One region of the Streptomyces sp. NPDC002055 genome, then DNA from elsewhere that is predicted to be linked to it. Evidence: riboswitches for the same ligand, from Rfam matches in the RefSeq annotation. Region 1 holds a riboswitch; each other region holds the start of a gene.
What was found. A riboswitch is a leader RNA that binds a small molecule or an ion and turns the genes downstream of it on or off. The one in region 1 is predicted to bind cyclic di-AMP.
Positions count from the first base shown of each region.

Region 2: linked by a shared signal. The riboswitch ahead of ABT112_RS20000 (transglycosylase family protein) and the one ahead of ABT112_RS32925 (M23 family metallopeptidase) in region 1 are both predicted to bind cyclic di-AMP.
Region 3: linked by a shared signal. The riboswitch ahead of ABT112_RS06275 (transglycosylase family protein) and the one ahead of ABT112_RS32925 (M23 family metallopeptidase) in region 1 are both predicted to bind cyclic di-AMP.
Region 4: linked by a shared signal. The riboswitch ahead of ABT112_RS01105 (C40 family peptidase) and the one ahead of ABT112_RS32925 (M23 family metallopeptidase) in region 1 are both predicted to bind cyclic di-AMP.

Region 1 covers NZ_JBEOXS010000093.1:12,126-19,422, forward strand. The annotation lists gene ABT112_RS32910 (hypothetical protein) at 1-797, opposite strand, end outside; gene ABT112_RS32915 (hypothetical protein) at 1,024-2,394, opposite strand; gene ABT112_RS32920 (PP2C family protein-serine/threonine phosphatase) at 2,593-3,858, shown strand; cyclic di-AMP (ydaO/yuaA leader) riboswitch at 4,130-4,271, shown strand; gene ABT112_RS32925 (M23 family metallopeptidase) at 4,283-5,326, shown strand; gene ABT112_RS32930 (PrsW family intramembrane metalloprotease) at 5,445-6,902, opposite strand; gene trmB (tRNA (guanosine(46)-N7)-methyltransferase TrmB) at 6,957-7,297, opposite strand, start outside.
Region 2 covers NZ_JBEOXS010000030.1:65,183-72,479, reverse strand. The annotation lists gene def (peptide deformylase) at 1-182, shown strand, start outside; gene ABT112_RS20020 (TetR/AcrR family transcriptional regulator) at 239-883, opposite strand; gene ABT112_RS20015 (acyl-CoA dehydrogenase family protein) at 1,032-2,273, shown strand; gene ABT112_RS20010 (TIGR03943 family putative permease subunit) at 2,374-3,132, opposite strand; gene ABT112_RS20005 (permease) at 3,129-4,046, opposite strand; cyclic di-AMP (ydaO/yuaA leader) riboswitch at 4,743-4,884, shown strand; gene ABT112_RS20000 (transglycosylase family protein) at 4,890-6,122, shown strand; gene ABT112_RS19995 (hypothetical protein) at 6,462-6,818, shown strand; gene ABT112_RS19990 (SDR family NAD(P)-dependent oxidoreductase) at 6,849-7,297, opposite strand, start outside.
Region 3 covers NZ_JBEOXS010000007.1:160,787-168,083, reverse strand. The annotation lists gene ABT112_RS06285 (FtsB family cell division protein) at 1-447, opposite strand, end outside; gene eno (phosphopyruvate hydratase) at 582-1,871, opposite strand; gene ABT112_RS06275 (transglycosylase family protein) at 2,087-2,761, opposite strand; cyclic di-AMP (ydaO/yuaA leader) riboswitch at 2,766-2,937, opposite strand; gene ABT112_RS06270 (transglycosylase family protein) at 3,193-4,209, opposite strand; gene ABT112_RS06265 (cytochrome P450 family protein) at 4,314-5,699, opposite strand; gene ABT112_RS06260 (lysoplasmalogenase) at 5,888-6,658, opposite strand; gene ABT112_RS06255 (DUF6479 family protein) at 6,845-7,249, opposite strand; gene ABT112_RS06250 (nucleoside triphosphate pyrophosphohydrolase) at 7,278-7,297, opposite strand, start outside.
Region 4 covers NZ_JBEOXS010000001.1:244,484-251,780, reverse strand. The annotation lists gene ABT112_RS01130 (hypothetical protein) at 551-1,588, opposite strand; gene ABT112_RS01125 (TIGR03668 family PPOX class F420-dependent oxidoreductase) at 1,946-2,386, shown strand; gene ABT112_RS01120 (hypothetical protein) at 2,992-3,144, shown strand; gene ABT112_RS01115 (inositol monophosphatase family protein) at 3,369-4,184, shown strand; gene ABT112_RS01110 (hypothetical protein) at 4,655-4,861, opposite strand; gene ABT112_RS01105 (C40 family peptidase) at 5,173-5,646, opposite strand; cyclic di-AMP (ydaO/yuaA leader) riboswitch at 5,651-5,807, opposite strand; gene ABT112_RS01100 (ATP-dependent Clp protease ATP-binding subunit) at 6,546-7,297, shown strand, end outside.

The DNA.
Region 1 (7,297 bases):
TGGCGCGCTGCCGCGAGTCCCGCCATCGTGCGCAGTCTCGTGACGTAGGAGGCGCAGTACTCCTCGTTGATCAGGGGCACGATCGTGTCGAGGTCGGCGATGCACGCCCAGAGGACGGCGATGCCCTGGGTGTCGAGTCCGCCGTCCAGCTCTCGCTGGAGGACGGCGGCGACGTCGGCGTCCAGGAGGATCAGTTCCACGCCCGCGATGTCCACGCCGCGGAAGCTTTCGGGGAACGGCGCGCGCCGGTGTTCCTCCCACAGCCGGGCGAGCCGGTCTTCGGGCTGTGCTCCGCTCCGGCCGGCGGCTTTCGCTGCTGCCGCAGCCGGTGGGCGGAGGAGCAGGGAAACGGCATCGAAGACGGCACGCACCAGCTTGACGGCCCTGGCCGGGCCGACGGCGGCACTGGTCACGGCGCCCTGCGTGAGCTTGTCGCGCAGCAGTCGGCCGCGGTCGAGTCCGGCGGCGAGTTCCGCCGTGATGAGCCCCGCGCCGGCGGCCCGCTCGATCAGGTCCTGGAGCGGTGCCTCGACGGCCAGGCGCTCGGCAAGAACGTGCTCCACGGCGAGCAGGGAATGGGTGACGGCGACGGTGGCGAACTCGTACCGGTAGTAGGAGTGCCGGATGAGCTCGCGGGAGGTTTCCAGCGCGCTCATGACGTGCATCGACGCGTTGCCGGGCAGGACCAGGCCGGCCACCGCGGCGTGCATGCCCGCGTAGTCGAACACGACGTCGCGGGCGCGCGGGTCCGGAACCGGCAGAGGCAGCGGGACGGGCTGCGGCGGGAGGGCGTTCACCGGTGCAGTCTTGTCGTCAAAGGCCGTCGCTGCCATCGAATTGGCTCGGGGCAGCCGGGGGCCCGCTGCCGTACGTCTCCCGCGGTCCGCGGTCCCCTGGTCCCGTGGTCCGGCCACGCAGGGGACATGCTCAGCCCGTCCCGCCGTCCCGCCGTCCCGCCGTCCCGCCGTCCCGCCGTCCCACCAAGCAGCGTCGGCGGCACCTGCCCTCGCACGGCGGACCGAGTCAGAACCCTCCCCCACCGAAATCGCCGCCCCCGAAGCCGCCGAAGCCTCCGCCGTCCCCGCCGAAGCCGCCCGAGTCGAAGTCGCCTCCGGAGTAGTCGCCGCCGCTCCCGCCGTCACCGAGGCCGTCCGCCCCGTACGCGTACGGCGCGTTGAGCATGCTGCCCAGCAGCGTGCCCACCAGCAGCCCGGGGAGGATGCCGCCGCCGAAGTAGCCGGAGGCCCAGGGGCTGTAGAGCGGCCCGGCCTCCCAGTAGGGGCGCCGTCCGGAGGGGGTGTCCACGGTGCGGCCCATCGGCTCCTCGCCGTCCGCGATACGGGCGGCGTCCGCGGCGCACACCGGCACGCTCCGCTCGCCCGCGCCCTCGGGCGCCCACTGCACGTCCTGGACCGAGGGGCCGTGGCGCGGATCGAAGAAGCACGGGGGACGGCGGTCCGGGAGCGGCTGGCCGTCCCGTCGGGCCTCCAGCGTGGTCAGCGCGAACCGTCCGTCGTCCAGGGCCTGGGTCACGCCCCGGACGTCGTCCGGCCGCCGGGCGCCGTCCATGGCGCGCTTCGCCCGGTCGTAGCAGTCCAGGGCGCGGGCGTAGTCCTCGCGCATCGCGTCGTCCGTCGCCGGGGCGGACGGGTCGAAGTCGATCCGTTCGAGCTCCTCGCCGAACGCGGTGATGTCCTCGTCGACCACCGGACGGAGCGTGGCCAGCTGTGCCCGCTCTCGCTCGGCCCGGCGCATCTTCCCGCGGCGGGACACCAGGAACACGGTGGCGCCGGCGACCGCGAGGAGGATGCCGAACGTGACCGCCAGGCCCGCACCGCCGACCTTGTTGTAGCCGGTCGAGGTGCCCGTGTCGGTGTTCGAGCCACCGCTCCACGAGTCGGGGGCGTGGCCGTTCGCCTGCTCGACGGCCTGGTCGACGAAGCCGGTGACCGTGGCCTTGACGTCGCCGTCGCCGGAGCGGGCCGCGGCGCCGGTGAGGTTGTCGACCGCGTTGCGCGACATCACGGAGGAGTCGGCGCCGGCGTCGAACCGGTCGCCCAGCGCGACCGCGTAGACACCGGTGATACCGGTCTTGGTCCGGAGGTCCTGCAGCACGGTCGACGGGGGGAACTCGGAGGTGGCGGGGAGCACGGCGACGAAGACCGGCTTGTCCGCCTTCTTGATCTTGTCCGCCAGGGCGTCGGCGTCCGCGGGCGGCAGCTGGGACGCGGCCCGGGGGTCGACGTAGACGGGGCCCTGTTTCAGGGCCGCGGCGGCGCTGTCCAGCCCGTCCGCGGCCCGTGCGCCGGGAGCCATCACGGCCACCAGTACGAGAGCGGCGGCCACCAACGCCAGCACCGGCCAGCAGACCGTGCGACGAACTGCGCTGTTCATACTTACGACGCTAACCCCAAAGACGGAATAATGGGCGCTTCGGGCATACCGGATATAACGGAAGGGAAGAGCGGGTGACCCGGTGTCCATCACCTGGCGTACGCCGATTCGCCGTCCGGCCGGTCACCGGTGAGCCTGAGGGGGCGGTGCCGTACCGCTCCCGCGCCGCGCATGGACGGTAGGAGACACGAGGTGGGGATGCGAGTCGGGGGATCGGGCCGCACGGGCCGCACGCTCCGTGGCGCGGCTCGGGCGCCGCGCGGGCGCGAGGACGAGAGCCGCTCCGCCGGCCGGGCCCGCGTCGCCCGCTGGATGCCCGCGCTGCTGATCATCGGCGGGCTGACCTTCGACCTCTCGACCCCGGCCCGGTTCACCGGCTCCCCCTTCTTCTCGGCCGCGCCGCTGGTGGCCGCGCCGTTCTTCTCGCTGCGGGCCACGGCCGCCGCGGGGATCGCCGCCGGGGGAGCGGTCGTCGCCCTGCACGTCTACAACGGCGACGTGGGCGCCATCGAATCGGTGACGGAGCTGGTCACCGTGCTGACCGTCGCCCTGCTCGCGCTGTTCATCAACCGCGTGGTGCGGCGCGGCGACCGGCAGCTGGCGTCGGCCCGCAGCATCGCCGAGGCCGTCCAGCTCGCCGTCCTGCCGACGCCCGACGAGCGCATCGGCGGTTTCCAGGTCGCCGCCCGGTACGAGGCGGCGCTGGCCGACGCCCGGATCGGCGGGGACCTGTACGCGGTGCAGCAGACCCCGCACGGGGTCCGCCTGATCGTGGGCGACGTCCGGGGGAAGGGGCTGGGGGCCGTCGCGGCGGTCGCCGTGGTCATCGGCGCCTTCCGGGAGGCGGCCGAGGAGGAACCGGATCTGGTACAGGTCGCCGCCCGGCTGGAGCGGGCGCTGGCCCGCGAGGCGCGGGGCGAGGACCTGGACCGGTTCGAGGGCTTCACCACCGCGGTGCTGGCGGAGGTGGGCGCCGCGCGCCCCTCCGTCACCGACGGGGCGCCGCCCGAGGGCACGCTGCGCGTCCTCAACCGCGGCCATCCGGCGCCGCTGCTGCTCTCCGCCGACGGCTCGGTGTGCGGGGTCGAGCCGGTGGTGGCCTCGCTCCCGCTCGGGATGGGGGATCTGGGGGCCTGGCCGGAGCAGGTGGACACCTTCGACTTCCCGCGCGGGTCGACCCTGCTGCTGTTCACCGACGGGGTGACCGAGGCCCGGGACGAGAAGGGGGTCTTCTACGACCCGGCGAAGCGGCTCGACGGCCGGCTGTTCCCCGGGCCCGACGCCCTCCTCGACGCGCTCGTCGAGGACGTGGCCCGGCACACCGGGGGCGAGCCGGCGGACGACATGGCGCTGCTGGCGGTCAGCCGGCCGGGGCGGCGGCAGCCGGAGCGCCGGCGGACCGTGGGGCTGACCCGCGGCTCGGGCGAGGGCCGGGCCGCCGCCCCGGCGCCCTACGGTCCGTGACCGGAATGCATCACTTCGCATAACAAGTGACGCACGATCAGCCGGAACGTGTTTCACGGGTCCGCTCAACTCGCCCCCATTGGGCGGCACATGTCCGGATTGATCCCGCCCCAATCTGTTAACGATCAACGAGAACCGCTTGGATTCCGGCCCCGGCCCTATTAACGTTCGATAACGCAGCGCGGTCGTCCCAGCCGTCACAAGAGACGGCACCGTGCGCCGTCGCCGAATCCCGAACGCACAGCACCACCCCGCAGGGCCTGCATCACCGGACACACCAGCACCACCTGCACCCAGGGAACCGGGGAACCAACACCTTGGGGTGAATCGGGCGTCTCTCCCAGAGGGGTCCGTAGGAGACCTTCCTGCTCCGAACCCGTCAGCTAACCCGGTAGGCGAGAAGGAAGGAAAGGAGTGCGCCCGCGTGGCGTCCAACAGGCCTGCCCCCGAATCCCCGTACACACCCCAGAGTTTCGATCCCGGATTCGGTGAGGAACCCCCGGCCGCAGCGGGTGAGTGGAACCCGACCGAGGAATCCGTCGCCCCCGTGCGCGGCCGGCACCGCGTCGTCAAGCAGCGCGGCGGCGGCATGGCCCGCAGCGGCGCCGTCCTCGGCGTGGGCGTCTTCGCCGCCGTCGGCGCGGGCGGCATGGCCAGTGCGCAGGAGAAGCCGCCGGTCTCCATCTCCATGCCGGACCTCTCCACCGTCTCGGAGAAGCTTCCCGACGCCGCCTCCCTGCCCGGCATCGGCTCCCTGGTCGCGGACGACGCGGAACAGGCCCCGGTCGCCGTCGCCTCCGCCGCCCCGCTGAGCGACGCCGGGCTCACCGCCGACGAGGCCGCCGACGGCACCGGCGCGGGCGAGGCGCTGCGCGCCCGCATCATGCGCCAGGCCGAGCAGCAGCAGAGCGCCGCCGAGAAGGCCGAGCGCGAGGCCGCCGAGAAGGCCGCCGCGGAGAAGGCCGCCGAGCAGGCCGAGCGGAAGCAGGCCGAGGCCGCCGCCGCGAAGAAGAAGGCGGCGGAGGAGGCGGCGCGCAAGAAGGCCGAGGCCGAGCGGGTGGCGAAGCTCGCCAAGGAGTTCACCGTCCCGGTCTCCTCCTACACCCTCACCTCCAGCTTCGGGCAGGCCGGCGACCTCTGGTCCAACGACCACACCGGCCAGGACTTCGCGGCCCCCACCGGCACCCCGGCCAAGGCGGTCCACGGCGGCACCATCACCCAGGCCGGCTGGGCCGGGGCGTACGGCTACCGGATCGTGCTCACCCTCGACGACGGCACCGAGGTCTGGTACTGCCACCTCTCCTCGATGACGAAGACCTCCGGCAAGGTGACCACGGGCGAGACCATCGGCCGCGTCGGCGCCACCGGCAACGTCACCGGCCCCCACCTCCACCTCGAGGTCCGTCCCGACGGCGGCTCGCCGATCGACCCGGCCTCCTGGCTGCGGGACCGCGGCCTCTCCATCTGACGGCAGCTCCTTCCCACCGGCGCCCGCCGCCGCATCCTCCGACAGCCCTGGTGACGTCCCCCCGACACCAGGGCTGTCGGCCTGTTACGGCTCCGTACCCCGGGGCCGCGACCGGCCCTCAGGGGCCGTACGGGCGGGTGCCGGGCCCGTGCGGCGGCCCGTACGGACCGGCGGCCTGCCCGTATCCCTGGCCCTGCCCGTACCCCTGGCCCTGCGGCGGATACGGCCGGCCGGACGGCTGCGGCCCGCCCGGCGGCACGTAGCCGTACCCGGGCGGCGGCGGAGTCCACTGCTGCGGCCCGGTCCAGGCCGGTGCCGTCATACGGGCCGCGTGGGCCAGCGCGGGCTGCGCCATGTCCTTGCGCTGCCAGAGGTGGTGCAGCAGCTCCTGTTCCCGGGCGACGAAGTCCGTGCCCGCCGCTCCCCGGTGGGCGCGCTGCCGCAGGAACGCCAGGGCCGTCGCGCAGACCTGGTACTCGACGACCATGCGGCGTCCGGCCGCGCCGTGGGTACGGCGCGCCACGGTACGGGCGATCGACCGCGCCTTCATGGAGGACAGCGCGTGCGGCTCGGCCGGCGCCAGCCAGCCCGCCGCCACATAGGCCGGCAGATGGCTGCGGACCGTCCTGAGCTCGCTGCTGCGCGACCAGATCACCAGCCAGGTCAGCAGCCCGAACACCGGCACCATGAACATCCCGTAGACGGCGATGAAGCCGTAGCCGCCGACGGTGGCCGAGCCGTTCCAGACGGCGTGCAGCACGATCGCGGTCAGCAGACCGGCCAGCGGCAGCAGGACCCGCCGCGCCCGCTGGCGCTGTGCGGCGAGCGACGCGATGCCGAACCCGATACCGGTCAGCGCGGTGAACAGCGGGTGCGCGAACGGCGAGAGCACGATCCGGATGAAGAACGTCGCGGCCGTGACCGACTGGAAGCCGGACGAGCCCACGGCCTGGTCCTCACCGAAGGCGTTGCCCAGATAGAGGATGTTCTCGGTGAACGCGAAGCCCGTCGCCGTGATCCCGGCGATGACCACGCCGTCGACGATGCCGTCGAAGTCCCGTCGGCGGAAGATGAAGAGCAGCAGCAGCGCGGCCCCCTTGGCGCTCTCCTCCACCACGGGCGCGATGAGCGTGGCCCCCCAGGTGTCGGCCTCGCTGGACGAACTCACCATCCGCGCCACCAGCCACTGGGTCGCGAAGCCGTTGGCGAGGATCGCCACCAGGGTCGCGGCGCAGGCGCCCCAGGCGAACGCGAACGCCAGGTTCCGCCAGGGTTCCGGTTCCACCCGGTCGAGCCAGCGGAAGGCGCCGATCAGCAGCGGGACGGGCAGCACGGCCAGCCCGAGACCGACGAGAAAGCCCTCGGTCCCGGTCTGTTCCCGCACCAGGGCGAGGATGACGAGGCCCGAGAGCACGAGCAGGGTTATCAGCGTGCCGAGGCGGAAGGCCTTGCTGTGCCGCAGCCCTCGGCCCGGACGGTAGCGCCACTGCTTCCGGTCCGGCACGGCGGCGAACTGCGGATGCGGTTCATAGGCCGGGACCGGCGGCTGCTGCGGCGGGTGCGGGGACGGATACACCTGTCGACCCTAACCACGCCGCGGAGCGGGCGCGACGAACTATCGCCAGGACGCTCAGCGGCGGACGAACAACAGATCGTGCACGACGTGCCCCTTGTTCAGGCCCGCACCCTCGAATTTCGTCAGCGGTCGGCCGCCCGGACCTTCGAATGCGGGGCGGGGGGCGTACCCGCCGTCGGGCTGTGTGTTCTCCAGCTCACCGCTGGCCGAGAGCACTTCGAGCATCTGCTCCGCGTACGGCTCCCAGTCCGTCGCGCAGTGCACCAGCGCGCCGGGCTTCAGCCTGGTCACGGCCAGTTCGATGAACTCGGGCTGGATCAGCCGCCGTTTCTGGTGACGCTTCTTGGGCCAGGGGTCGGGGAAGTACACCCGCAGCCCGGCCAGCGCCGCGGGCT
Region 2 (7,297 bases), on a different contig from region 1:
CGGACCGTTCCGGCGCGGCCGTGCGGGTGGAGGGCACCGGCTTCTTCGCCCGCTGTCTGCAGCACGAGATGGACCACTTGGACGGCGGGGTCTTCACCGACCGGCTGGCCGGCCTGCGGCGCCGCCGCGCCCTGCGCGCGGCCCGGCGCGCCCCCTGGGCGGACGGAGCGGCCGGCTCCTGACCGGGAGCTCGGGCGGACCGGCCGGGAGTTCCGGTCCCGCGTCGGGAGAGGCGGGGTCAGAAGGCGGGGCCGCCGGGGCGGTCGCCCGCCTCGGCGAGCCGACCCCAGAGCAGGTCGGCGAGATGCCGTACCAACGTGGCGCGGGAGACCGGGCGTTCGCGCAGCCACCAGTCCCCGGCCGCGTGCATCATGCCGACGATGCCGTGGCCCCAGACCCGGGCCGCCTCGTCGTTCTCCGGGCCGAGGTCGACGCGTTCCGCGATGACCTGGGCGAGTTCCTCCCCGAGCCGGCGCAGCAGGGGAGCGGAGTGCCGGCCGACGTCGAAGCCCTGGTCACCGGTCTGGGTGTCGTCGGCGGGGTGCATGAGGAACCGGTAGACCTGGGGGCGGGCCTCGATGGCCACCAGATAGGTGTCCAGGGTCGCCTCCACCCGCTGGCGGCGCTCGGCCGGTGCGTCCAGCGCGGCGCGGAGCCCGTCGAGCAGGGCGTCGGTGTGCCGCACGGCCAGGGCCCGGTACAGCCCGCCCTTGTCGCCGAAGTGCCGGTAGAGGATCGGCTTGGTGATGCCGGCCTCGGCGGCGATGGCGTTCATGGACGCCCCCGGCCCGTCACGGAGCACCACCCGGTCGGCGGCCTCAAGCAGCTCCCTGCGCCGCTGGTCCGCGCTTCGCTGCTGGCCGTCCCGCTGACTGGTCTCCATCACGTGTACTCCCCGCCCGTGCGCTCGCTTCCCGCGCAACGTAACACCTGCCTGCTCGGAAGGTCGGAGCGGGAGCAGGGAGTTGACAGGGCTTACTGGCCGGTAACACACTGACGTTACCGCAAGTAACCGGCAGGTGGAGGGGACGATGCCCGAGTTCTCGCTCGAGCTGAACGACGACCAGAAGGCCCTCCGTGACTGGGTCCATGGATTTGCGGCGGATGTCATCCGCCCGGCCGCGGCCGAGTGGGACGAACGGGAGGAGACGCCGTGGCCGGTGATCCAGGAGGCCGCCAAGATCGGCCTGTACTCGCTGGACTTCTACGCCCAGCAGTACTTCGACCCGACCGGCCTGGGCATCCCCATGGCGATGGAGGAGCTCTTCTGGGGTGACGCGGGGATCGCCCTGTCCATCGTCGGCACCGGGCTGGCGGCGGTCGGCGTGCTGGCCAACGGCACCGAGGAGCAGGTCGGCACCTGGATCCCCCAGATGTACGGCGAACCGGACGATGTGAAGGTCGCCGCCTTCTGCTCCTCCGAGCCGGACGCGGGCTCCGACGTCGCCTCCATGCGCACCCGTGCGGTGTACGACGCGGCCAAGGACGAGTGGGTGATCAACGGCACCAAGACCTGGGCGACCAACGGCGGCATAGCCAACGTCCATGTGGTCGTGGCGGTCGTCGACCCGGAGCTCGGCTCCAAGGGGCACGCCTCGTTCATCGTCCCGCCGGACACCCCCGGGCTCTCCCAGGGGCAGAAGTTCAAGAAGCACGGCATCCGCGCCTCGCACACGGCCGAGGTCGTCCTGGAGGACGTCCGGGTCCCCGGCCACTGCCTGCTCGGCGGCAAGGAGAAGCTGGACGAGCGCCTGGCCCGGGCCCGTGAGCGGGCCCGCGAGGCGGCGCCGGCCGGTGGCGGCGAGCGGGTGCGGAACGCGGCCATGGCCACCTTCGAGGCATCCCGCCCCGCGGTCGGGGCCATGGCCGTGGGCACCGCCCGGGCCGCCTACGAGGAGGCCCTGGAGTACGCCCGGACCCGCACCCAGTTCGGCCGGCCGATCATCGACAACCAGGGCGTCGCCTTCCAGCTCGCCGACATGCGCACCCGGATCGACGCGGCCCGGCTGCTGGTGTGGCGGGCCTCCTGGATGGCGACCACGGGCAAGCCGTTCACCTCCGCGGAGGGGTCGATGTCCAAGCTGTTCGCCAGCGAGACCGCCAAGGAGGTCACCGCCCAGGCGATCCAGATCTTCGGGGGCAACGGCTTCACCCGGGAGTACCCGGTCGAGCGGATGCACCGGGACGCCGCCATCTACACGATCTTCGAGGGCACCAGCGAGATACAGCGCCTGGTGATCGCCCGCACGCTCTCCGGCCTTCCCATCCGCTGACGGCTCGCGGCGGGAGCCCGCTCGCGGGAGGCCACCGTGCCGGTGCCTGGTGCTGGGTGCCGGTGCCGGGCACGGTGGCTTCCGTGGCGCGGGCCGGGGCTCAGATGCGGGGCACGGAGTCCATGTACGGGTTGGCCGGCTGCGCGATGTGCTCCACGTCGTCCGCGTCGAGGGCCGCCCGGGCCGACGGCCTGCCCGGGGTGCCGGAGGGGTGCCAGGTGCCCGTCACGCTCACCCAGGAGTCGGCCGGCGGCTCGGGCATGCCGCGCATCTCGACCTTCACGGACCGGGAGTCCGCGGCGCAGCAGCTCAGGACGAGCCGGGTGAGATACCAGACCTCGCCCTTGCCGGGGGTGACGAAGCCGGTCAGCCGGACCCGGCGGTCCGCCAGGCTGCGCGCCGTGTCCTGGCGGGCCCGGGCCTGGAAGTCCGACAGCGCCAGCGGCACGGGGGAGGTGCGCGGCAGCGCGGGGAAGCGCTGCTGCTCCTCGGTGGCCGGATCGCGCTCCCGCGCGGCCGTGTAGGAGCCGAGCGCGGGCGGGGTGAAGAACAGCAGGGTGAGGGCCGGGAGGAACAGCAGCCAGGCGACCCGCGGTCCGCGGCGGTGGTCGTGGCCGTGGTCCGCGGCGTCCGCGTCCTCCTCCTCGCCGGTCCCGCCGTCGGTGTCCGGACCGGCGAACGGGAAGCCGTCCCGTGCCGCCCCCACCAGCCCCAGCGCCACCAGCAGGACACCGGAGAGGATCAGCGGGACGCGCAGGCCCTCCTTCACATAGCGGAGGTAGATGTCGCTGAAGAGCGCGATGTGCAGGAGCCCGGCGCCCGATAGCAGGAGCAGCAGCACCTGGATGTTCCGCTTCACAGGAGCCACCAGCCGATCAGCGCGCTGCAGCCGACGGCGACGACGGCCGTGGCCGAGGAGAACCGGACGGCGAAGGCCCGTCCGAAGGTGCCCGACTGCAGCGCGATGAGCTTGAGGTCGACCATCGGCCCCACCACCATGAAGGCCAGCCGGGCCGTCGGGGAGAAGCCGGTCAGCGACGCGGCGACGAACGCGTCCGCCTCGGAGCAGACCGCGAGGACGATCGCCAGCCCGGCGAGGAAGAGGACGGAGAGCCACGGCGATCCGGAGAAGGTGTCCAGCACCGAACCCGGTACCACGACGTTGAAGGTCGCCGCCGCCATCGCCCCGAGCACCAGGAATCCGCCCGCGTGCAGGAAGTCGTGCTGGAAGCCCAGCCGGAACTCCTCCCAGCGGCTGTTCCCGGCCGTGTGGCCGCCGCCCCGGGCCGGCAGGCGCAGCCATTCCGCGCGGCCGAGCCGGATCCACAGCCATCCCATGATCACCGAGGTGAGGAGCGAGGCGACGAGCCGGGCGGCCACCATGCCGGGGTTCCCGGGGAAGGCCACGGCCGTGGCGGTGAGGACCACGGGGTTCACGGCGGGAGCCGAGAGCAGGAACGTCAGGGCGGCGGCCGGGGCGACGCCGCGCCGGATCAGGCTTCCGGCCACCGGCACGGAGGCGCATTCGCACCCCGGCAGCACCACCCCGGCGGCGCCGGCGACGGGGACGGCGAGGGCCGGCTTCCTCGGGAGCAGCCTGCTGAACGCGTCGGCGGGCACGAAGGCGTTGATGGCGCCGGACACGGCCGTGCCCAGCAGCAGGAACGGAAGGGCCTGGATCACGATGGCCACACAGACCGTCCGCCAGGCCTGGACGCCGGGGTGGGCGAGCAGGCTCCCGCCGCCCAGGACCAGCGCCGCCGCCACGGCCAGCGCGACTGCGGCCGTGGCGATCAGGGGAGTCGCGGAACGGTTGCGCCCCCGGAGCAGCGCGGTCGCGCCGGAGGCGTGCCGCACCGGCGGCGAGGTGTCGATCAGCTCTTCCGCTCTCTGCACACTGACTCCGCACGTCCGCGATCAAGAACCACACGATAACCGGGGGAGAGGCCCCCGCCGGGGTTGCCACCGCGGTGGGCGGGGCAGCGAATCATCCGTTTCGCCGGATATGCCCCCTGAGGGGAGTGGTTCGGGGTGCGAGTGCCGAGCTGCGGGATGTATACGGCAAATAGACATCAATCCTCCTTCATCGAGGCAAAGTCGAAATGCACCTCAAAGTCGGACAATTGGCTCCGTGGTGACCCATTTCACAAAGATATTTCCGGGGTGTGATGCCGCCCACGCGAAAAGCGTGAATCCGGGCAACTCGGTTACCGCCCGCCGAACGTGAGAGTCGTTCAGTAGTAATGCGAATCGCTCTCGGATCAAGATCCGGAGCTCAGTGTGACCCTGTCCCGAGTGGATCTACCGAAAGGTGATTCCGGGGAATACTCGCCACTTGTCGGAAAGAATTCGGTGCGCTTACTTTTACCGCTGCCTGCCCATGAAAGGGCGGGCCGTACTCTGTCGGAGCGCCGAGTCCTGCCGCCGGTGGAGAGGAAACAACCAACGCACCACGGCAGGAGCGGGGGAACCAGGTAGGTGCCGGACCGCGCAACAGGCGAGGAACGGCTTGGGGTGAAGACGCGCCGCAGCGCACGACGCTGCTCAGGGCGCGGCCGGGCAACTCCAGCCCGAACCCGACAGCTCACCTCGCAGGCGTAGGAGAGGAATACCCCTATGTCTGCACGCGGACGTCACCGCCGGTACAGCCCCGGCCGTATTTCCCGAGCTTCTCTCATCGCCGCTGCCGGTAGTGCCGGAATCGCCCTACCGCTCATCGGTGCCGGCTCGGCGCAGGCCGCTTCCGTCGACACCTGGGACAAGGTCGCGGAGTGCGAGAGCGGCGGCGACTGGAGCATCAACACCGGTAACGGCTTCTACGGTGGCCTGCAGTTCACCAACGACACCTGGCAGGCCTTCGGTGGCGGCGACTACGCCGCGCGCGCCGACCAGGCGACCAAGGACCAGCAGATCGCCGTCGCCGAGAAGGTCCTCGACGGCCAGGGCCCCGGCGCCTGGCCGGTCTGCTCCGGCAAGGCCGGGCTGACCCAGGGCGGCGCCGCCCCGCAGATCAGCCCCGACGGCGGGAAGGCCGCCCCGGCCGAGTCCGCCCCGAAGCCCCAGGGCGAGAAGGGCAAGCCGGCCGAGCGCAAGGCCGGCGCCGGGTCCGAGACCCGCTCGTACACCGTCGTCCGCGGCGACACCCTGTACAAGATCGCCACGACCCACGACGTCAAGGGCGGCTGGCACCGGGTCTACGAGGGCAACCGCGAGGTCGTCGGCGGCGACCCGAACCTGATCCTCCCGGGCCAGAAGCTCACCCTGGGCGGCAAGGAGAAGGGCGCCCCGAAGCACGACGCCCCCGAGCGCGAGTCCGAGCGGCCGGCTCCGAAGCACGAGGCCCACCAGGCCGCCGAGCACAAGGCCGCGCCGAAGCCCGCCGCGAAGGCCGAGCCGAAGCAGCAGGCCGCCCCGGCCAAGGCCGCCGCGCAGAAGTCCGCCGACGGCTTCACCGCCCCCGTCGACGACCTCTCCGTGGGCACCCCGTACCACCAGTCCGGTGCCAGCTGGTCCAGCGGCTACCACACCGGCACCGACTTCCCCGTGCCCACCGGCACCACGGTGAAGGCCATCGGTGCGGGCGAGGTCGTCTCCGCGGGCTGGGGCGGTTCCTACGGCAACCAGGTCGTCATCCGCCACGCCGACGGCAAGTTCAGCCAGTACGCCCACCTGTCCTCGCTGTCCGTGTCGGCCGGCCAGTCGGTCACCGGCGGTCAGCAGATCGGCCTGTCCGGCTCGACCGGCAACTCCTCCGGCCCGCACCTCCACTTCGAGGTCCGCACCGGTCCGGACTACGGCTCGGACATCGACCCGGTCGCCTACCTGCGCGAGCACGGCGTCAGCATCTGAGCCCACGCGCCGGCCCGGCGCGTGGCACCGAGGCCCGGGGTGACCGACCGGCCTCACCGACGGACCGAGGCGCCCGTCCCCGCTGCACGGGGGCGGGCGCCTCGTCCGTTGTGTGCGCCGCTTCGGCGCGGCCCGTCCGCGCGCCGCGCCGTCCCCCGCCCGGCCGAGCCGGCCGAGACCGTGACCGCGGGGGTGTCCGGGGGCGGGGAAACGGCCCCGCCGTGCGGCCGGACGGGTGATCCCGGAGGCCGATCCGCAACCGGAGGGAGAAACCGGCCGTCGGAACGGGAGACCATGATTTCCCCCTGACCGATGGGGAATTGAAGGAAGGCACCGACCATGGCCGATCCGACGGCAGTCACGATGGAGCTCCCCCCGCGGCCCGACGCCCCGGACCCGGCCCGGATCGGCGGCCATCTGACGCCGGCCGACGGGCTGCGGCTCATGCTGCACGCCGAACTCACCCGGGCCGCCGTCCCGCCGCACCCCGACGACCTGCGGGTCATCCACGATCTCGCGCAGCTGGACGAGGACGCCGTCGGGACCATCGTCCGCTGGCTCCGGCAGGCCGCCGGCAGCACCGTCACCCTGCCGCCCCGCACCGTGGGCCGCTCGGCGTGCACGGTCCCGGTCCCCGCGCAGCCCCCGGCGCCGGAGCCCGCCACCCGGGTGGACCCCCGGCTGCTCGCCTGGTGACGTCCGGGACGACCGCGTCCGGCGCGGTGCCTACCAGGGCGACCGGGCCGTCACCCCGCCGTCCACCACCAGGTCGTGGCCGGTGACCCAGCCCGCCATCGACGACGCGAGGAACACACAGGCGCGGCCGATGTCGGCCGGAGTGCCGAGTCGCCCGAGCGGCGCCGCGGCCCGGTAGCGCTCCACCCCCTCGGGCCACGCCTCCTCGATGCCGGGGCGGCTGATCAGGCCGGGGGAGACCGTGTTCACCCGGATCCCGGACGGTCCGTACTCCACCGCCGCCGCCCGCGCGTGCTGGATCAGGGCCGCCTTGGACGCGGCGTAGTGCGCGTGCCCCGGTGTGGGCGAGGATCCTTCGATCGAGGCGACATGGGTGACCGTGCCGCCCGTGCCCGCCCGCCGCATCACCCGCGCGGCCGCCCGGGTGCAGCAGAACGCGCTGGTGAGATTGGTGTCGATCACGGCGCGCCAGTCGGCGG
Region 3 (7,297 bases), on a different contig from region 1:
GTCCCAGAGCTCGCTGTACCAGGGGCGGGCGGCCGCCTCCTCGTCACGGCTGCGGACGGGGTCGGGGCCGCCCTCGCGGACCACGGTGTAGCCGGTCTCGCCGGGGCGCACATAGTGCAGGTGCTCGCGGGCCTGCCGCTCGACGTACGCCGGATCCTGCCAGCGGGCCTTCTCGTCGCGCAGCCGCTCGACCTCGGCGCGCGCCCGCTCGGCACGGCGCTGCTGTTCGGCGATCAGGGAACGCTGCGAGACGAACTGCCGCATCGGGTAGGCGAGCGCGACGACGAGGGAGCAGACCACCAGGGCCAGCAGTGCCGCCCGGCCGGTGAGCCGGCTGCGGCGCGGCGGTCCGGCGCGCCGGCCGGCCCGGTAGACCCGGGCGGCGGCCTGCTCGCCGAGAGCCTTGAGTCTGGTCGCGGTGGAGAACCGCTCCCGGTCTCCGGCCACGTCGCCTCCCCTGTCGCTCCCCGCACCGGCTCTCCGTGTCCAGTACGAACGTCCCCGGCCACGGTACGGGACCGGGGACGGGGACGTCCGGATGCCGGGCGGGGCCGTGTGCGGCGGCCCCGCCGTGGCGCGTCCTACTGGAAGCGGAACCGCGGGAAGGCGGAGCGGCCCGCGTACACCGCGGCGTCGTCGAGGATCTCCTCGATGCGCAGCAGCTGGTTGTACTTGGCGACGCGCTCGGAGCGGGCCGGGGCGCCGGTCTTGATCTGGCCGCAGTTGGTGGCGACGGCCAGGTCGGCGATGGTGACGTCCTCGGTCTCGCCGGAGCGGTGGGACATCATGCACTTGTAGCCGTTGCGCTGGGCCAGCTCGACGGCGTCCAGGGTCTCGGTCAGCGAGCCGATCTGGTTGACCTTCACCAGCAGGGCGTTGGCCGTGTTGCTCTCGATGCCGCGGGAGAGGCGCTCCGGGTTGGTGACGAACAGGTCGTCACCCACCAGCTGGACCTTGTCACCGAGCTGCTCGGTGATGGTCTTCCAGCCCTCCCAGTCCTCCTCGTTCAGCGGGTCCTCGATGGAGACCAGCGGGTACGCGGCGACCAGCTCGGCGTAGTAGGAGGTCATCTCGGCGGCGGAGAGCGACTTGCCCTCGAACGCGTACGCGCCGTCCTTGTAGAACTCGGTGGCGGCGACGTCGAGCGCGAGCGCGATGTCCTGGCCGGGGGTGTAGCCGGCCTTCTTGATGGCCTCGACGATCAGGTCGAGGGCCTCACGGTTGGAGTCCAGGTTCGGGGCGAAGCCGCCCTCGTCGCCGAGGCCGGTGGACAGGCCCCGCTCCTTCAGCACGGACTTCAGCGTGTGGTAGACCTCGGCGCCCCAGCGCAGGGCCTCGGAGAAGGACTCCGCGCCGATCGGGGCGATCATGAACTCCTGGATGTCCACGTTGGAGTCGGCGTGCGAGCCGCCGTTGAGGATGTTCATCATCGGGACCGGCAGCAGGTGGGCGTTGGGGCCACCGAGGTACCGGAAGAGCGGCAGGTCGGACGCCTCGGAGGCGGCGTGCGCGACGGCGAGCGAGACGCCGAGGATGGCGTTGGCGCCGAGCGAGGACTTGTCCGGGGTGGCGTCCAGGTCGAACATCGCCTGGTCGATCAGCCGCTGCTCGGTGGCGTCGTAGCCGACGAGCTCCGGGCCGATCTGCTCGATGACGGCGAGGACGGCCTTCTCGACACCCTTGCCGCCGTAGCGGCTCTTGTCTCCGTCGCGGAGCTCGAGGGCCTCGAACGCTCCGGTGGAGGCACCGGAGGGGACGGCGGCACGACCGGTGCTGCCGTCGTCGAGGCCGACCTCGACCTCGACCGTGGGGTTGCCTCGCGAGTCGAGGATTTCCCGGGCTACGACGACGTCGATGGACGGCACGAGCATCTCCTTCATGGGTGTGACGCAGATTCGCAGTGCCTCAGTGGCGCTGCGCCACGAGCCTAACCGGACCGGCCGCATCGGTCGGCCTCTGCCCGCCCGACGAGACAAAAAGGCGCCCATAGGCCCGCAAAGCACGCCCCGGCCGGGCGCGTCCGGGGGCAGGGCGCTCGGCCGGGGGTGGCCCGCCGCCCGGCCGGGGCCGGGCGGCGGGAGGCGGGTCAGCTCAGGTGGAGCCGCTGGCCCGGGTAGATCACATCGGCGTCGTCCACGATGTCCTTGTTCAGGTCGTAGACCTTCTTCCAGCCGCCCTTGACGTCCTCGGCCTTCGCGATGGTGCCGAGGGTGTCGCCGGACTTGACCTTGTACTCGCCGTCACCCTTCTTGACGGCCTTCGGCGCGGCCTGCTTCTGCGGGGCCGCGGCCGGGCGGTCGCTGCGGTCGGCGTGCTCCGGGGCACCGCGGTCCTCCGCGGCGCCGCCGCCGGAGGAGGAGCCGGTGTCGACACCGGCGGCCGGGCCGCCCGCGGTGAGGCCACCGGCCCCGGCGCAGGACCAGGCGCCCGGACCCTGCTGGGCGAGCAGCTTCTCGGCAGCGGCGATCTGCTGCTCCTTGGTGGCCTGGTCGGCGCGCGGGGCGTACTGGGTGCCGCCCGCGGCGGCCCAGCTGGACTGGGAGAACTGCAGGCCACCGTAGTAACCGTTACCGGTGTTGATGGACCAGTTGCCACCGGACTCGCACTGGGCGACCTTCTCCCAGGTGTCCACGGAGGCGGCGGAGGCCGAGGTGGCGCCGATCAGCGGGGCGGCCACGGCGGTGCCCGCCAGACCGGCGAGCGCGGCCATACGGACGGCCTTGGACGGACGGCGATGCTTGTTCTTGCCGGAAAGCAGCATGGAACGGTCTCCTCACCGACGCCTGCGAGGTGAGCTGTCGGGTTCGGGCTGTGAGTGCCCGGCCCGGTGCCTGCGCACCGGGCTTCACCCCTAGCCGGTCGGCCCGTTCATCCTTCAACGGACGTGTCCGGCACTTACCTTGGGTCCCCCGCTCCTGCCTACGGCGCTTTCGCGACGATTCCCTCCGGCCGCCGGCAGGATTCGGCGTGACGGTCGAAGGCGCCCGCGGTGGCGAGCGGACACGACGGTAAGCACACCGGCCCCGTGGGTTCAAAGTGCGACATCCCGCCCACCGAACCCCTCCCTGCCCGCCCGTCACTCACATCACCGCAGGTGAGGGCGGGTACAGGGACATCCGGCCGTCCAGACAGGCGCGTTGGGCCGATGAGATGCTTCTCTCACGCACCCACAACGGGCGGAAAGGGCTCGAACTACCCTTCGGAATCGCTCAGATCGAGGTCCTGGCCTGGGCGAATCATGTCCGCGTCGGAGCCGACGACGTCCTCGTTCGACGCGTACAGCGCGCTCCAACCACCGGGAAGGGCGTACTCCTGAGCGATATCCGACAAACTGTCACCCGGTTGGACGGTGTACCGGCCGTCCGCGGACGTGTCGGCCCGGTCCTCACCGCGTGAGGCGTGCCGTCCGCCGTCGCGCTCCCCGTCCCCGGACTCCTGCTCGTCGGCGGGGGCGCCACGGTGCCGGCCGGCGCCTTCGCCGCCCTGGTCCGAGCCGCCCTTGCCCGAGCCGTCCCGGTCCGAGCCGCCCTGGCCCGAGCCGTCCTTCCCGCCGGACGCGCCGTCGCCCTCGTCGGACCGGTCGGCGTCGGCCTTGTCGTCGCCGCTCTTGCCGCCGTCCGCGTCGCCGCTCTTCCCGTCGCCGCTCTTCTCGTCCTCGCGCTGCTCGCCGTCGCCCTTGTCGGTATCGGCGTCGTCGCTCTGCGCACGGTCCGCGTCGTCGTCGGCGCCGTCGGACGACGACGCGCCGTCGGAGTACTCCGGGTCGAGCGGCAGCAGGGACTCCAGCGGGCCCGGCGGCTCGGTGCTGCCGGGGTCGACATCGGGGGCCTCACCCCCTTCCTGCAGCCCCGCGTTGGTGGCGCAACTGGGCCAGGCCTCCGGCCCGCGCTCGGCGAGGATCTTCTCGGCCACCGATATCTGCTGGGAGCGGCTGGCCAGGTCGGCGCGCGGCGCGTAGTCCCGGCCGCCGTGCTCCTCCCACATCTCCTGAGTGAACTGCAGGCCGCCATAGAAGCCGTTGCCGGCGTTGGCGCTCCACAGCCCGCCGCTCTCGCACTGGGCGACCCGGTCCCAGGTATCGGCGTCCGCCGCCTGGGCGCCGGTGGCCCCGAGCAGCGGCATCGCGATGCCCGCGCCGGTCATGCCGACGGTGACGAAGATGGCGGGTGCCTGGCGGGGGCGGCGGTGTCGACCGTTCCCGGAACGCATGCGGTTGCCTTTCGAGCGAGTGACAGGGAGCCGTGGGGGGACCGCTTGAAAGTAGCGGCGGCCCACGGCAGTCACAAGACGATGTAGCCGAGATCACGTATTGGTCACGTAGTTGACAAACCTTCACTTCCTGTAGGGGTGAACTCCACCGGAAGGGTCCGCAGTCCCCGCATGATGAGCCCGCCACGCCACCGCAATTCATCTGTTTCCACCGCAAGTCGCATATCCGGCAGGCGGCGCAGCAGGGTGGCCAGCGCGGTCTGCGCCTCCAGCCGGGCGAGCGGTGCGCCCAGGCAGTAGTGGATGCCGTGGCCGTAGCCCAGGTGCTGGTTGTCGCGGCGGGCGAGGTCGAGGGTGCCGGGCGCGTCGAAGCGCTCCGGATCGCGGTCGGCCGCGGCCAGCACCACCAGCACCGGCTCCCCGGCGGCGATCCGCTGCCCGCCGAGGGTCAGCGGCTCGGTGGCGAAGCGCCAGGTGGCGAGCTCGACGGGGCCGTCGTAGCGCAGCAGCTCCTCGACGCCGGTGGCGAGCAGCTCCGTCTCGCCGGCCGCCAGGGAGCGCTGCAGCCGCTCCCGTTGAACGGGATGGCGCAGCAGCGCGTACATACCGTTGCCGATGAGATTCACCGTGGTCTCGAAGCCGGCGAACAGCAGGATGAACGCCATCGCGGCCGCCTCGCCCTCGGTCAGGTGCTCACCGTGGTCGCTGGCGCGGATCAGGCCGGAGATGAGGTCGTCGCCCGGTTCCGCCCGTTTGCGGTGGATCAGTTCGGCCAGGTAGGAGCGCATCTTCTTGACCGAGCGGGCCACTCCCCCGCGCGGTCCGCCGCCGTGCCGGATCATCATCCCGGCCCAGTCGCGGAAGTCGTCCTGGTCCTCGGCCGGTACGCCCAGCAGGTCGCAGATGGCGTAGATGGGGAGGGGAAAGGCGAAGTCGTGGATGAGGTCCGCGGAGCCGTTCCCGGCGAAGCCGTCGATGAGCCGGTCGGTCAGTTCCTGCACCCGGGGCGCGAACTCCGCCACCCGGCGCGGGGTGAAGGCCTTGGAGACCAGGCGGCGCAGCCGGGTGTGGTCCGGCGGGTCGATGTTGAGCAGATGGGTCATCAGATCGGCGCTGCGCTCGCCGGGAATGCCGACCTTGCCCTTGGCGTGGGCGGACTCGCTGTGGTGGACGGGGTTCTTGGAGAGCCGGGCGTCCGCGAGGGCCTGCCGGGCGTCGGTGTACCGGGTCACCAGCCAGGCCTCGACGCCGCTGGGCAGCGCGGTCCGGTGCACGGGACTGTGCTCGCGCAGCCAGGCGTACGCCGGATACGGGTCCGCGGCGAACTCCCAGCCGAAGAGCTGGGGCGGGGAGTCCGGGTCCGAGGCGTCCTGGGCCCGAGCGGCGGAGGTCTCGGGGGCCGGGGCGGTGGCGTCTTGGGCGGTGGCGTCCGGAGTCGAGGCGTCCGGGGCGGTGGCGTCCGGGGTCGGATCGGGGTTTTCCTGGGGCACGCTCCACCGTAACCGCCCGGCCGGGAGGCCCCGCCGCCCCGTCCGCGGGGACGCCGGAGCCGGGGCCTTGCGAGCCGGGCCGGGAACGGGGGTCCTGGGAGCCACGGCCGGAGGCCGGTGTCCCGGGAGCCGGGGCCGGGATCCCCGGGAGGCTTGGGAGGCTTGGGAGGCTTGGGAGCCGGAGGACGTTACGCGGTCTGCCGGGCGTCGTGGTGCTCCAGCCAGCCGGAGGTGAGGAGGTACTGGCCGAGGAGGTACCCGGCCATGATCAGCACCTCCTGGGAGGGGACCTCCCGGCCCGCCTCCTTGAGCCCGATCAGCAGGTCCGAGCCCAGGAAGGCGGCGGCGCCCGCACCGACCCGGCCCCCCACGCCGAGCGCGGTGACCGTCATCGCGACCAGCGCGAGGCTGTAGCCGGCCACCGGCAGCCGCAGCTGCTTGTCGAGGGTCGGCGCGAGGGCGGCGTTCACCGCGGCCCAGCCCGCCAGACAGCCGACCGCCGGCCAGGGCTTCCGCGCGATGCCGCGGAGTGCGCCGAGTCCGGTGCAGCCCGCGGTGTAGCTGACCTGGGTGCCCAGGAACGCCGCCATTCCGAGGAGGAAGGCGGGCTTGTGCTCGTCGAAGAGAAGCGCCGTGTCACCGGCGGCGGCGAAGGCGAGTCCGGCGACGAGAGCCTTGGGGACCGGCGCGGAGGTGTCGGGGCGGCGGCGCAGCACATGGACCGCGAGCGCGGGCATGAGCAGCGGCTTCGCGGCCCGGCGCAGGCCACGCGGGCTGCTGTTCACGCCCACCAGGTCGGCCGCGGAGAGCACTCCGAACGCCGCGAGCGCACCGCGCCCGTGGCCGTCGGGCCGGGTCAGCTGCTGTGCGGCCGCGGCCGCCGCCCGGAGTACGCCCTGCCGCCGGAAGCCGCCCTGCCCGGTCCGCCTGCGCTGCCCGCCCTGCCCGAAGATCGCCATGGCAGGCAGTCTCGCGATGCCGCTGATGCCCCGTCAACGGTGGGGTGATGTGATGTGCCGCTCCCACCGGGCCGTCGGGCGGGTGGGCCGTCGGCCCACGGGCGCAGCTCTCCCCCGGCCCGCGGCCCGAGGCGGCCGGGGTCCCGCCGGGCGTGCGTGCCGTCCGGGCGCGTCACGCGCGCCGGGTCATCCCGTGCCGTGGCCGCTGCCGCCGTGGTCCCACTTCCGGGGCTCCCCGTCGTCCTTGGTCCGCGACCCGGAGCCGAATTCGTACGGCATGTGCCGGATGCCGTCCCGCGGGACCTCGTCCCCTTCGCGGTACTCGGACACATCCGTGCGCGGCCGGGCCACGTCCTGGTGGCCGGGCCCGTGGTTGGGCGGGGCCTCCCCGCTCCGGTGTTCGCCCTGGGTCTCCCAGGCACCGCCGCGCGGCTGGGGCTGCTGCGGCGGGTCGGGCTCCCGCGAGCGGATGCGGTAACCCAGCCACACGGCCCCGATCAGCAGAATCACCACGATGATTCCGACCACCAGCGGGGCGATGCCGACCAGGTAGTCCCGGAGTGCGATGTCCGAGCTCAGCTGCTGGTACATATCGGACGAGTACCCGGGTCGCGGGGGGTCAGTCGACTTGTTCGGCCA
Region 4 (7,297 bases), on a different contig from region 1:
CCGAAGGCCGACGGGAGGTTGGCGGCAGGCCGACGGGAGGTCGGGGCGGCACGGGTGGCAGCGGTCCGGAACCTCGGAGTTCGCAGGTCCGGACCATCCGTTCCCGGCCTACGGTGCAGGGCCGAACGGGCTTCCGGCCTCCGGCCCGGCCCCGGAGACCGCGCCCCCGAACCCCCGCGGAAAGTGGACCTCCGTGCAGCTCACCCCCGACCGACGGCGTACCGGGCACCGGGCGTTCGCCACCCTGGCGCTCGCCGCGCTCCTCCCCGCATTCACACCGGAACGGTCGGTGCGGGCGACCGTTCGATCGTCACGTCCCTCACCCTGCACCCGGACGGGACACCGTACGGAACGGCCACCGCCCGGCTGACCGCGCTGACGCGTTCTCTCCGGGTGCCCGGCGGGGTCCGCACGGCGCACGGGCAGCCGTGAGGCGAAGGCGGCGCCTCCCGGCCGGCTCCGGGCTGTTCCGGCCGCCGGTGAACGGTGGGGACCGCACGGGACTCCGCACTCGGCCGGGCGACTCACGGCGGTCCGGCACCGCGACGGGTCAGGTCCCGCGGCGTCCGCGCCCGGCCGGCCGGCCCGGCGGGCGCTTCCTCGCCCGCTCCGCCTCGGCCGCCCCCTCCTCGGCGCGGACCCTGGCCCGTTCCGCCGCGTCCCTGGCCCGCTCGGCCGGGGCTCCCGCCGCGCGCCGCTCCCTCCGTGCGGCGGACAGGTCGCTCCTGGCCTGCCGCAGTTGCTCGGTCAGTTCCTCCACGTGCCGTTGGGCCCGGTGGAAGCGGTCCTCCGCATCGGCCAGGCCGCGTTCCGCCGCGGTCGCCTCGTCGGCCCGCGCGTGAGCCTCCCGCCGGAGGTGCTCGGCATCCCGGCGGGCTTGGTCCCGTCGCTCGCTCCGTTCCCGTTCGGCGCGCTCGCGCTGCCGGCTGCGTTCCGTCAGATCGGTCACCGGGGCCGGCTCCCCCGCCCCCGTCGCTTCCACCTCTGCCGCCTTCTTCCCGCGGGGCGTCGCCCGGCCCGGTCCGGCGCGCCCTTCGGCGGGGCTGTCGGCACGGCCCTGGGGGCCGGTGCGGCCGGGGGCTTCCCGCCCGGGCGGGCGCAGCGCGTACACGGTGGCTTCGTCCGCCGGACCGAAGCCCGCCACCGGGGCGAAGGCCCTGGTCAGGCGCCCGGCCGCCAGCTCACGGGCCGCGTCGGGGTCGGCCAGCGCCGCCTGAAGGGTGGCCTCCACCTCGCGCAGCGCCCCGTCCGGCACGGGGCGGCCGGCCTCGGCGGTGATCCGGCGGGCCTGTTCGGAGAGGGCGGCGACCAGTCGGTGCTGCTGCTGGGAGAGGTCGCGCAACTGCCGTCCGTCCAGGTCCCGGTGGGCCCGGCGCAGCTGCTCCCCCAGCCCGAGCACCGCCTCCACCTGCTCCCGTTCGCCGCGGACCAGCAGGTTGACCGCCCACGCCGCGAGTGTCGGCCGGCGCAGGGCCCGGATCCTGGCCGCCTGGCCACGCGGGGCGGCGCGGGCCGCCTCGTCCCGGGCCTCGGTGAAGGACTCGGGCGGCAGCCCATAGAGCTCGTCGGCAACATCCTCCCAACCCATACCGAGATATTTGCACCTTTTGCCCCGATTGCGGGATATCGCGGCAGCCGCGGCGCCGACCGCCCGCCATTGCCGTCCGCGCATCCGCGGGGACCGCACCCGAACCTCGGCCGATTCACCCCCTGCACGGCCCGCGGGCCGGCGTCATGGTGGAGGCATGGCACCCAGGGGGCACGGGACCCGCCCCGCCGTTCCGGAAGTTCGACTTCCACACCCGCCGGGCGGGCGAACGGCGGCCGGACGGTCCGGAGACGTCCGCCCGCGGAGGGGCGCGGCGGCCGGACGCCCGGGAGTCGTGCGCCCGTGGAGGGGCGTGGCGGCCGACGCGTCGGACCGCCGGGAGAGGGCGGGCCCGCGATGCCCCGGATGAACGAGGGCGAGGCCAGGCGGCTGTTCGCCGACGCCCGGGTCGCCCGGCTGGCCGGCGTGCGCCCGGAAGGCCGTCCGCACCTGGTACCGGTGACCTTCGCCCTGTGGGACGACACGGTGGTCACGGCGGTCGACCACAAACCCAAGCGGACCCATGAGCTGCGACGGCTCGCCAACATCAGGGCACACCCCGCCGTCTGCCTCCTGGCCGACGCGTACGACGAGGACTGGGGCGCGCTGTGGTGGGTCCGGGCCGACGGCACGGCCCGCATCGAGGACCCGCCGGATCGCCCACCGGGGGCCGCGCCACGCCTCCACCCGGCCCTGGCCCCGCTGCGGGCCAAGTACCCCCAGTACGCAAGGAATCCCCCCGACGGCCCCGTGATCCTGGTGACCGTGGAGCGCTGGCAGGGATGGCGGAGCCGGTAGGGCACCCACCCGTCCGGGCAGGAGACGCCCCGGCGCCCGTGCCCGCGCCCGCACCCATGCCCGCGACCATGCCCGTGGGAACGGAAGCCCGGGCGGGCTCCGGCGACACGGACGGACGCCGCGCGCGGCCACCAGCCGCGCCCCGTCGGCGCCGATTGCACACGACTGGCCGGATGCACCGTTCGGAATGGCCGGAACTCGCGCACTCATCGTGGCGACACTCCACCCGCAGAACGATGACAGGCCCCGCGCGCACTCCGGATAATCGGGTGACCCATTTCCCGTCGGCACGATTCCCGCCCTCCGGACCGCCCCCGACTCCCGACTCCCGACTCCCCGGAATATCACCGTCCGCTTCACAAGCATCGGTTGAGTCCGCAACCAATCCCCTCGGACATTCAATTACTGAGCGTGAATCCCTAGCCAAAGATGAGTGAAAGGGGGAACCTGTGCGCCTCGCATCGGCTCTCATCTGACGGAGAACGACGGGAGAAGAATGTGAGAATCGATCCGGGAGAGCTGCGAAACCAGTGCCCCCAGTGCGGCGGCCAGATGCAGCAGAGCCCCAGTGGGGGCTGGCTGTGCGGAAACTGCGGAGCACAACGTTGAGCGGCGAGCCCTACTGGACCACGACGTGCCCCGGCTGCGGGGCACAGATAGACGGGCTGCACAACCGCTACGTCTGCGGCATCTGCGGCTGGGTCAGCCCGCCCGAGGAAGAGAACCCCCCACCCCCCGTGTCCCGCGTCGAGGACTGACCCCTCTCGTCACGCGCCCCTGCCAGGCCGACCCCCTCGCCGGGAACCGCACCTCGCCGAGCGTCGCCCCCTCGGCGAGGACGGACGCCGGGCACCCGGAGGCCCCCTCCCCGCCGCCTCGGGCCCGCGACGACCACGGCATCCGCCGGTACCGACCCGCCGCAAGGCAGTGCGCACCGATCGCGTTAGATGGACGCATGTTCGGCTCTGGAACGTATGGTGCGGTGGAAGAGTTGATCCGGACCGTGGTCGCCGAGGAGGTGCTCTCCCGCTTCGGCAGGCTGTCGGATGCCGACATCAGCGAGAAGGCAGGCCCCCTGGATCTCGTCACGGTCGCGGACCGGAACGTGGAGGAGCGGCTCACCGAGGCGCTGAGCTCGATGGCCCCCGGCTCGCTGGTCATCGGCGAGGAGGCGGTGGCGGCCGACCCCGGTCTGCTGGACTCCCTGCACGACGACGGCCCGGTCTGGATCATCGATCCGATCGACGGGACGGCCAACTTCGTGCGCGGGCTGCCCGAGTTCGCCACCCTGGTCTCCGTCGCGCGCCACGGCGAACTGCTGGCCTCGTGGACCCATCTGCCGGTGCCGGGCCTGACGGCCGTGGCACGACGCGGCGAGGGGGCGCTGCTCGACGGTGCGCCGCTGCGGCTGCGCCCGGCCGCGAGCAACGACGTCCTGCAGGTGGCGAGCGCCCGGCCCGCCCATCTGACCGCCGAACAGCAGCACCGTTTCTACGAACTGGCCCCGGAGCACGGCGTGAAGGCGTGCGCCAGCGGCTCGGCGGGGTGCGACTACCTGGACGTGGCGCGGGGCGAACTGGACGCGGTCGCCTACACCTGGGACAACCCCTGGGACCACGCCGCCGGTGTGCTGCTCGTCGAGGAGGCCGGCGGGACCGCGCTCACGGCGCGCGGGGAGCCGTTCCGTATGGCGCAGGGCGTCGTCCCGTTCACCGCCGCGCGGGATGCCGCGACGGCGCGACGGGTCGCGGAGCTGCTGGCCGTTCCGCTCCCTTCGGCCCCTGTGCCCGGGAGCTGAGACCGCGTCTCCCGGGGCGGGCGGGGCCCATCGGCCGGATACCGGCACGTGGCCGAAAGCGTGCGCGGGATCGTTCCCCGGCCGGATGTTCCCCTTCTCGGCCCGCGTTCGCGTCACGATCGAGGGGCAGCACTTCCTACGGGCTCCACGGAGCGTCTTCTCACCCGATGGACGACGACAGGCGACAGGAGGCTGCCGTGAGGATCGATCCGGCGGAGATCCGCAACCAGTGCCCGCAGTGCGGTGCACCGATGCAGCAGAGCCCCAAGGGCGGCTGGCTGTGCACCAATTGCGGTGCCCAACGCCGAGGCTCCGGTTCCGTGCAGGCCGACATTCCGGTCGGGCCGGACGGCCGTCCGGGCCGACGCCGTTCACGCCCACCGCACACCGCACACCGCACACCGATCCCGCTCGACGGGCAACGCTCCGACAGAGTGCCCGCCGGCCGCACCGAAACCGACGCTTTCCGGTCAGAGTTCCGCTGCGGCGGGTGAGCCGGACTTCACCGCGTGACGCATCGAAAAACACCGGCGCACGGTGACCTCATATCCGAAGCGAAAACCGCGCGCCGTCATCACTCGATCACTCCGCGATACGGCACGAATGACCGGCGGCTGCGCCGGTCCGGAATGCAGGGGCGAAAACACCGGCCACGACCACTTCTCCGGGTCGGTCATGGCCGGTGTCCCGTGCATCACCCCGCCCGGAATTGGCGACGGGATATCCGTACGGGGCGCGATACCGGGACGCGTACGGCCCGATCACGGTCCGATCGGGGAAACGGAACGGAGTATCCGGGACTAGCGGAATTTCCCTCTCCGGCCCGCGACGGGACCATCCGCGACGCCTGCCGCCGCATGGCCGGTGGCGACGCCGGGCCCATCCCCTGGACCCGGCCCCACCACCTCGGCCTGCGACGGCACGGCGCTCCGGCCGGCACGGCAGGCCGGACCCCCTCAGCCGGTCAGGCCGAGCGGCGGGGGCGGCCCTACTTGACCCGCCCGTACCAGACGCTGCGGGTCCAGATCCGCTCCTTGCGCACCGTCCTCCCGGGCTTCGGCGAATGCCAGATCTTGCCCTTCCCCGCGTAGATGCCCACGTGGTAGACACCGCCACCCGAGTGGAAGAAGACCAGGTCACCCGCCTTCCGGGAGCGCACCGAGACATGGCGGGTCTTGTTGTACTGGGCAGCCGCCGTGCGAGGCAGCTTCTTGCCCACCCGCTTGAACGAGTACAGCGTGAGACCGGAGCAGTCGAACCGGTGCGGGCCCACCGCACCGTAGCGGTAGGGGGATCCCTTCTTGGAGGCCGCGATCCTCAGGGCCTTGCCGGCCGGCGTGGCCGCTTCCGCGGTGGGCGCGGCAGCGGGTATCAGCGTCGAGCCGGCGAGAGCGGCGGCCGTGAGAACCGAGGTGGTTCCGGCACGGGATATGAGCGCAGGAATGCGTGTACGCGCAGACATGCGGAAGCCCTTCGTCATCCGCCTGCGAAAGATGACCTGTCGGGTTCGGGCCGGCGAAGTTGCCCGGCCACATGACGTGGCTTCACCCCAAGAGCCATCACCTTCATGGCTCGGTCGTACTTGGGTCTCCCGCTCCTGCCGAAGTTGGGTGTTCGCGGTACATCCGGACGGCGGCAGGACTCGGCGTCCATCCGGATCGCCCCGCCTCGGTTGGCGGGGGCTTGTTGTCGGTTATGGATCCTGCGTCATCAACCACCGTAATTCAGAGCCGAAATGGCCTTCTGTGAACTTCTTCACTCTCATCCGATTGGGCGATCCGGGCCCGCCGGGCGGTGTGAATACCTCCGGTAACGGGCTTTGAGCAGCGTGAAGTTGGGCATCGTCAGCCGCCACTTCGCAGCGCTCCCGGTATCCCCAATTCCGCTTCTGCGCAGTGGAGTTGACGGTGTGACAGGTGGGTGCTCATGCAGGTTGCGCCGATGCCCGGAGGGGTCACCTTCCGGGCAGCCCGGAGGGTGCCGGGCACCGCGCGGAGGGGAGCCGGCCGGAGGGCGCGATGTGCCGGACCCACTCGCTCCGGAACCCGCGCCGCACCGGCCGCACGATACGGACGGGGCCAGGCCGGGCCCTGCGCGGGACGGCCGCCGCGCCTCCCCGCCGACCGCGACTACGGGGTCGGCCACGACCGAGAGCGCCGGAGTGAGTCATTCCGGCTGCCGGCCGGGCCCGGGGCACCGCCTCCGCCCGGGCCCGGCACACTCCCTCCATATCGTCTAAATTGGGGCAGGTGGGGTTACGGCGGTCCGTTGTACGCCGGGCCTGCGGGACCGTGTCCGACCGCCGCACGCGCACCGAGACAGGCGTGGCCCGGTCCGGCCGGACCACGGGGACGGATACCCATGACCGACGGCCAGCAGGGTCCCGAGGACCACGGCCCGGACCCCCTCGGAGACTTCTTCTCGCACTTTCTCGGCGGCGGCCAGCCCGGGCAGCCGCCGGACGCGCGGCGCATCGACTTCAGCCGCATGATGAGCGGCCCCGCGCGGCAGCTCGTCTCCGCCGCGGCCACCTACGCCGCCCGGCACGGCAGCTCCGATCTCGACACCGAGCACCTGTTGCGGGCCGCGCTCTCCACCGAGCCGACCCGCGGCATGGTCACCCGGGCCGGCGCGGACCCGGACGCGCTCGCCGCGGAGATCGACCAGCAGGCCGGGAACGGCCCGCCGCGCACCTCGATCGCCGTCACCCCGGCGGTCAAGCGCGCCCTGCTCGACGCCCATGAGATCGCGCGCTCCACCGGTGCTTCGTACATCGGTCCGGAGCACATGCTCGTGGCGCTGGCCGCGAACCGCGACTCCACGGCCGGCCAGATCCTCAACGCCGCGCACTTCTCGCCGCCCGCCGGGTCCCGGGACGGCTTCACGGGCGCGCCCGGTACGCCCGGGCCGCGCCCCGGACCGGAGGAGCGGAACACCCCGAACCTCGACAAGTACGGCCGGGATCTCACCGAGCTCGCCGCCGAGGGCCGGATCGACCCGGTGATCGGACGCGACGAGGAGATCGAGCAGACCATCGAGGTGCTCGCGCGCCGGGGCAAGAACAACCCCGTCATGATCGGCGAGGCCGGGGTCGGCAAGACCGCCATCGTCGA